DNA from 2 places in the Arthrobacter flavus genome. Region 1 is predicted to be linked to the other one. Evidence: riboswitches for the same ligand, from Rfam matches in the RefSeq annotation. Region 1 holds a riboswitch; the other holds the start of a gene.

Evidence for each region. A riboswitch is a leader RNA that binds a small molecule or an ion and turns the genes downstream of it on or off. The one in region 1 is predicted to bind thiamine pyrophosphate.
Region 2: linked by a shared signal. The riboswitch ahead of ABD059_RS11655 (ECF transporter S component) and the one ahead of ABD059_RS16855 (3-oxoacyl-ACP reductase) in region 1 are both predicted to bind thiamine pyrophosphate.

What each region holds. Positions count from the first base shown of each region.
Region 1 covers NZ_BAAAIJ010000059.1:394,689-398,087, reverse strand. The annotation lists gene ndk (nucleoside-diphosphate kinase) at 1-147, shown strand, start outside; gene ABD059_RS16860 (aldo/keto reductase) at 219-1,181, shown strand; gene ABD059_RS16855 (3-oxoacyl-ACP reductase) at 1,221-1,985, opposite strand; TPP riboswitch at 2,044-2,139, opposite strand; TPP riboswitch at 2,230-2,330, shown strand; gene thiM (hydroxyethylthiazole kinase) at 2,322-3,155, shown strand; gene thiE (thiamine phosphate synthase) at 3,173-3,399, shown strand, end outside.
Region 2 covers NZ_BAAAIJ010000047.1:342,911-346,309, reverse strand. The annotation lists gene ABD059_RS11675 (Na+/H+ antiporter subunit E) at 1-436, shown strand, start outside; gene ABD059_RS11670 (MrpF/PhaF family protein) at 433-690, shown strand; gene mnhG (monovalent cation/H(+) antiporter subunit G) at 694-1,089, shown strand; gene ABD059_RS11660 (DUF4235 domain-containing protein) at 1,097-1,357, opposite strand; TPP riboswitch at 1,492-1,609, shown strand; gene ABD059_RS11655 (ECF transporter S component) at 1,678-2,295, shown strand; gene ABD059_RS11650 (ABC transporter ATP-binding protein) at 2,301-3,399, shown strand, end outside.

The sequences.
Region 1 (3,399 bases):
GGTGCCACCGAGCCAACAGCCGCAGCACCCGGCACCATCCGGGGCGATCTGGGCCGAGACTGGGGCTTGAAGGTGCAGCAGAACCTGGTCCACGGTTCGGACTCGGCAGAATCGGCGCAGCGTGAAATGGGTATCTGGTTCGCCTGAGCCCCAACACGCCGGATTCCACCCGGGGCACCGGAAGGTGCCTCGGGTAACCGGTGTTGTAGCGTAGTCCCATGACTGAATATCGTAGACTCGGCAACTCCGGACTGAACGTTTCAGTGGTGGGGCTCGGGTGCAACAATTTGGGCCGCGCCGGAACGCCCACCGAAACGCAGCGAGGCACCAACGCCGTGATCGGAGCGGCCATCGATGCGGGAATCAACTTCTTCGACGTGGCCGATTCCTACGGAAAGACCCCCGGCCTGAGCGAGGAAATGCTGGGCAAGGCTCTGGTCAAGAACCGCGACGACGTGCTCATCGCCACTAAGTTCGGCTTGGACCTCAAAGGCGCCAATGGCCCTGATTGGGGTGCGCGCGGATCGCGCCGCTACATCATGAAGGCTGTTGAGGCTTCATTGCGCCGTTTGGGCACTGACTGGATTGATCTGTACCAGTTCCACGCCCCGGACCCGCTGACGCCCATCGACGAGACCCTTTCGGCGCTGGACGCCCTCGTCACCAGCGGCAAGGTCAGGTACATCGGCCACTCCAACCGGGCCGGCTGGCAGATCGCCGAGGCCGAGTTCGTGGCCCAGCTCGGCGGATACACCCCCTTTATCTCGGCCCAGAACCACTGGAACCTCCTCGAGCGCTCCATCGAAGCCGAGGTTGTCCCCGCAGCCGAAGCCTACGGGATCGGCGTGCTGCCCTTCTTCCCTCTGGCGAATGGCCTGCTGACCGGCAAATACAGTGCCTCGAAGGTTCCAGCGGGCAGCAGGCTGACCCACTCCCGGACGAACCTGCTCGACGGCGCCGACTGGAATCAGCTGGCCGACTTTGGAGCCTTCGCGAGGGCCCGTGACCTGACCGAACTCCAGGTAGCCTTCTCCTGGCTGGCGGCCCAGCCGTCCGTCGCGTCAGTGATCGCCGGAGCCACCAAACCGGAGCAGATTCAACAGAATGCCGAGGCTGTGTGCTGGGTCCCGTCAGAGACTGAACTTCAGGAACTGGACCGGATTTTCCCCCGGGTCGTCTAGAACCGGCGACCTGCGCCCAGGGCCCGGCGAGGGCATTAGTCAGTTCATCACCAGCCCGCCATCAACGACCAGGTTCTGCCCGGTTACGGACCGGGCCCAGGGCGAGGCGAAGAAGAGCACGGCGGCGGCGAATTCCTGCGGAGTGGTCACCCGACCCAGCGGGGTTGATGCGGCGATGTAATCGAAGACCTCCTCGGGGGTCGCGGCGCTGGCGTCAGTGGTGCGCAGCAGACCCCCGGAGACCATATTGGCGGTGATGTTGTGGGGTCCAAGGTCTTTCGCCAGGGTTCGGGTCAGCGAAAGCAGTGCCGCCTTCGCCGCTGTGTAGTCGTGGTAGGGCACCACCGGGTTCTGGAACAGGTTCGTGCCAATGTTGATGATGCGCCCGAAGTGGTGCTGGCGCATTCCCGGAAGTGCCGCCTGCGTGGTGTTCAACCCGGCCCTGACGCTGCCAGCGAACTGGGCACTGAACTCATCCCAACTGATCTCCGCCGCGGTGGAGCGGGCGTCCCCATTGAAAGTGAATGATGCCAGCGCGTTGTTCACCACTGTGGTGACAGGAGCTCCGAAGTGCACCCGCGCTCGTTCGAGGAGATCGCCGACCTGCAAAGGATCCGTCACATCCGCTGCTGCAGCCAATGCCCGTTCCGGGCCGATCTGGGCGGCGAGCTCGTGAGCTTGGGCTGCGCTGGCCCGGTAGTTGATGATGACGCGGGCGCCTTCGGTCGAGAACGCCTCGACGATGCTTCGTCCCAAGCCCCGACCACCTCCGGTAACCAGGACAATCTGTTCGGTGAGTTTCATGGAGTACCCCGTCTGAAGTCGTGTGAGAATCGGGGCGAAAAGACGCATGAACCGACCGAAAAGACCGGATGGACATCCCTTCGCCAGTCCGAACTGGATCAGGTTCGACGGGTATGATCTCAGCCAGCAAAAACCGGCACCCCGTGTCGCTCCTGACACAGTAACCGGCGAGGAGACCGTCCCGCTACCTGGCAGGACTGGCGCGGGGATTTGTGGAGGTCTGGGGCGCAGCGGTTAGGGTGGTGACCATGGCACGGGGTGCTGCTCACCAGGAGCAGCTGAGAAGTGACACCCGTTGAACCTGATCTAGTTCGGACTAGCGAAGGGATGTCGTGGATGACTGTTCGTCATGCATCATCTGATTGTGCTCGACTGCTCGAAGAATTACGGTCCACCACCCCCTTGGTCCAATGTGTTACCAACGCGGTGGTGACCAACTTCACCGCCAATGTCCTCCTCGCGGTCGGTGCGGCGCCGGCCATGGTGGATATTCCCTCGGAAGCCAGGCAGTTCGCCTCCGTCGCGTCGGGAATCCTGATCAATCTGGGAACTCCCCAGCGGGATCAGCAGACGGCGATGACCGAAGCCGTGGTGGCGGCGAATGCCGCCGGGACGCCGTGGGTGCTGGACCCCGTGGCCGTCGGATTCCTCTCTGTCCGCACGGAGCTGGCCGGTCAGCTGGCGGGGCGGAGCCCGAGGATCATTCGGGGGAATGCCTCCGAGATTCTCGCGTTGGCGGGTGCGGGCTCTGGTGGGCGCGGAGTCGATTCCACCGACGATCCTCTGGATGCTCTACACGCGGCCCGGTCACTCTCGCGGTCGACGTCGTCGGCTGTGGCCATATCAGGCGCCCACGATCTCATGGTTGGTCCCGAGGGTGATGCCGTTGTCGTAGCGAACGGGCATGCCTTGCTCACGAAGGTGACGGGTGGGGGCTGCGCGCTGGGCGCCGTCATGGCTGCCTTCGCCGCTCTAACCGACGACGCCGTTCTCGCGGCCACTGCGGCCACGGGTGTATACACCCTCGCAGCGGAGCAGGCGGCGGCGCGGGCACACGGACCCGGGAGCTTCGCCATCGAATTCCTCGACCGGCTGGCTGCCGTGACACCCGACGACGTCGCCTCCGGTGTGAATCTCCGTGCGGTGAGCGTATCGGACAGCGCGCGATGAATCGATGGAACGAGGCCGTGACCTTTCGGGACCGGCTGTCCCTGTACCTTGTGACTGACACTGGCCTGTGCCAACCTACTCCGGTAGCCGACGTCGTTGCAGCGGCGGTGGCTGGCGGCGCGACCATGGTTCAGGTGCGCGACAAGAACGCGTCAACCAGGGGTCTGCTGCAGTTACTCCTCGCGGTTGCCGAATCGGTTGGATCGATTGTCCCCGTGTTGGTCGACGACCGGGTTGACGTCTT
Region 2 (3,399 bases), on a different contig from region 1:
GCCGCCGGTAGAGCTCAGCGGCCGATTCAACATCTTGTATGCGGTCCCGTTCATTGGACGATTTCTGTACAAGCTCGTGGTGGCGAGTTTCGAAGTGTTCTGGCTCTCGCTCACGCAGGGCCCGAGGCTTGTCAACGCGGTTGTCGCAGTGCAGCTTCGGAGCCAGTCCGACCTGCTGGTGACAGTCACCGGACACGCGCTGTCTCTGATCCCCGGATCGCTGGTGGTGGAGGTGGACCGTTCTACCTCCACCCTGTACCTGCACTGCCTGAATGTGAAGACGCCCGAGGGCGCGGCGAAAATCAGGGCCGATGTGCGGGCCACTGAAGCCTGGCTGATCAGGATTATGGGAACCCGGGATGATCTGGCGCTGCTGCAGACCGAGGTCCGGTTCGATCAGGAGAACGAAGAGCGTGAGGAGGGGATCCGGAAATGACCAGCGCCGTAATCATTGTGGGACTGTTGCTCTCATTCGCTGCCCTGTGCGCGCTGTACCGGATTGCGAGAGGCCCCTCGATCCTGGACCGGGTGCTCGCTATCGACGTGCTGCTCGCCATCATCGGTGGAGCGCTAGCCGTGGATATGGCAGTGAACCGGCACCTGGACAATATTGTGCTTCTGGTCGCGATCTCGGTGATCGGATTCATCGGATCCGTGACCGTCGCCCGGTTCGTCACGGACAGGAAGTAGGACATGAGCGACACTCTCATTGATGTGGTGACAGCCGTTCTCATGATCGGTGGGGCGCTGATGTCTGTTGCTGCCGGCGTCGGGCTGCTCCGTTTCCCGGACCTCCTCACCCGGATGCACGCGGCAACCAAACCGCAGGTACTGGGACTGCTGCTGTTCCTTCTGGCGCTGGGGTTGCAGATGCGTAGCTGGGCACTGATCCCGGTCCTGTTGCTGTGCTGGATCTTCATGCTCCTGACCGTCCCCGTCTCAGCCCACATGGTGGGCCGGGCGGGATACCGCACCAAACACCTGCGACGCGACCTGCTCAGCATGGATGAACTGGACGAGGTAGTGGAGAAAGCCGCCAACAAGAAAGCGCCCGGTCGGAATCCGACCGAGCGCCCCGACGAGACGTAAGTAAGACCTACGTCAGGTCGCGGGTCTTCGCGAACCGGTTGGCTGCCCGCTGCGTGGTGCGGTTGGTCAGGACCTGCAGGACGGCGCGGACGGCGCCGGAGATCAGCGCGAACGCGACGGCGGAACGGAGGCTGTTCTCAAGTCCATCCTCATCCTTCGGTGACGCTTTGCCGGTGGTCTTGTGCCAGATGAAATCCACGAGCTTGGCTCCGGCGATGCCGGCGCCGAGGCTCAATGCTACGCCCAGCAGTTTCACAAGCTGATTCATGGTGTCTCCTTCGATGGTGGCTCTTTTCTCAAGCCTAGCGTTTCCTGTTGAGGTGAGGCGCACCCAAGCGGCCGGTGCCCACTCCGGCCGCCGTGGTGGGTAGGAACCTCTCAGGTGTAGAGTTGAAGTTGCTAAACATACGACAGGGGAGCGCCGTCCACCCAGGTGGACGGGCGCTGAGAGTGCGGCCTACCGCAGACCCTCGAACCTGATCCGGCTAGTACCGGCGAAGGGAGTCGAGTATCTCAGGGTGCCCGGCCGATGGCACCCGCCATGGGCACGGATACCCTCCCCTCCTGTACCTCAGGAGGTAAATTCACATGGCTTCATCAACTGCAGTAACTCAAAACACTCAGACGCTGCGCGGCCGATATCAGTGGCGCGTGGTCGACATCGTCGTGGCCTCGGTGGTGGCGGTCGCCGTCGGGGTGGTGTTCTTCGCCTGGTCCGCCGGCTACACGGGCATCGCCGCCTTGACCGGAGCGTTCCCTCCGTTGGCTGGCCTGTACACGGGTGGCTGGCTGATCGCGGGGGTGCTGGGCGGTCTGATCATCAGGAAACCCGGAGCAGCCATCTACTGTGAGGTGTTGGCTGCGGCGGTTTCGGCGCTGCTCGGCACCCAATTCGGGTTGACCACGTTGCTCTCCGGGGCCATCCAGGGCCTCGGGGCCGAGCTGATTTTCCTCCTGTTCCTGTACCGCAAGTGGAACCTTGGGGTGGCTTTGCTCGCCGGGCTCGGCGCAGGTCTGGCTCTCGCGATCAGTGAGAACATCCTCTACAACGCCCTCTGGGCCGTCGAATGGCAGCTGATGTACGTGGTGTTCGCCTCGATCTCGGGCGTGATTATTGCTGGCCTGCTGTCCTGGCTGGCAGTCCGTGCACTGGCCAAAACGGGGGTGTTGTCGGCTTTCGCCTCCGGACGAACGGCTGACGTCTAACCGGTATGGCAGACCACGGAAACACGCCGTCGGCCGTCAGCATCAGCGCGCAAGGCTGGAGCTGGCGGCACGCCGGCCGGAAAACCCCGGCCGTCCGGAACATTGAGCTGACGGTGGCGCCCGGGGAGCGGGTGTTGCTGCTGGGCGCGTCAGGGTCCGGAAAGTCGACCCTGCTGCACGGGCTGGCAGGTGTCCTGGGCGATGACGGGCAGGGCGAACAGCACGGTTCCCTCACCCTCGACGGCCGGCCTCCCGGCGAAGTGCGTGGTCGTGCGGGGCTGGTGCTGCAGGACCCGGACTCTCAGATTGTGCTCGCCAGGGTCGGCGACGAGGTGGCCTTCGGCGCCGAGAACCAGGCCGTACCGCGCGATCAGATCTGGGAGCGGGTTCGGCGTGCGCTCGACGATGTGGGTCTTGAGGTGCCGCTGGACCGGTCCACCAGTGCGTTGTCCGGCGGTCAGAAGCAACGCCTCGCGTTGGCAGCGGTGTTGGCAATGCAGCCCGGGCTCCTGCTGCTTGACGAGCCGACCGCCAATCTCGACCCGGCTGGCGTGCTGGAGGTCAGGGACGCCGTCGGGCGCGTCCTGGACCGCACCGGCGCCACCCTGGTGGTCGTCGAGCATCGGGTGGCGGTGTGGGCCGATGTGGTGGATCGGGTGGTGGTGCTGGCGGCCGACGGCGGGATCCTCGCCGACGGCCCCCCGGACACGGTACTGACCAATGCGTCAACCCGGGCACGGCTGGCGGCTGCCGGAGTCTGGATCCCCGGTCATCAGCCGCCGGTTCCCACGCAGCTGCCCTCACCGGGGGAGGAGCTGCTTACCTCCAGCGGACTGTCAGTAGCGCGGGCCAAGCGGGGGCCCGCGGTGCTCGACGGCGTTGACGTGACCCTCAACGCCGGCTCATCCCTGGGCATCGTAGGCCCCAACGGTGGCGGAAAATCGACGCTCGCACTGACCCTCGCCGGGTTGTTGCCGGTGCGTGGGGGCCAGGTGGAGGCGTCCCCGGCACTCTCCCGTGGAGCTGGGAGTAGCCCGCACGCCTGGAAGTCGGCGCAACTGGTGAGCAGAATTGGGACCGTGTTCCAGGAACCCGAGCACCAGT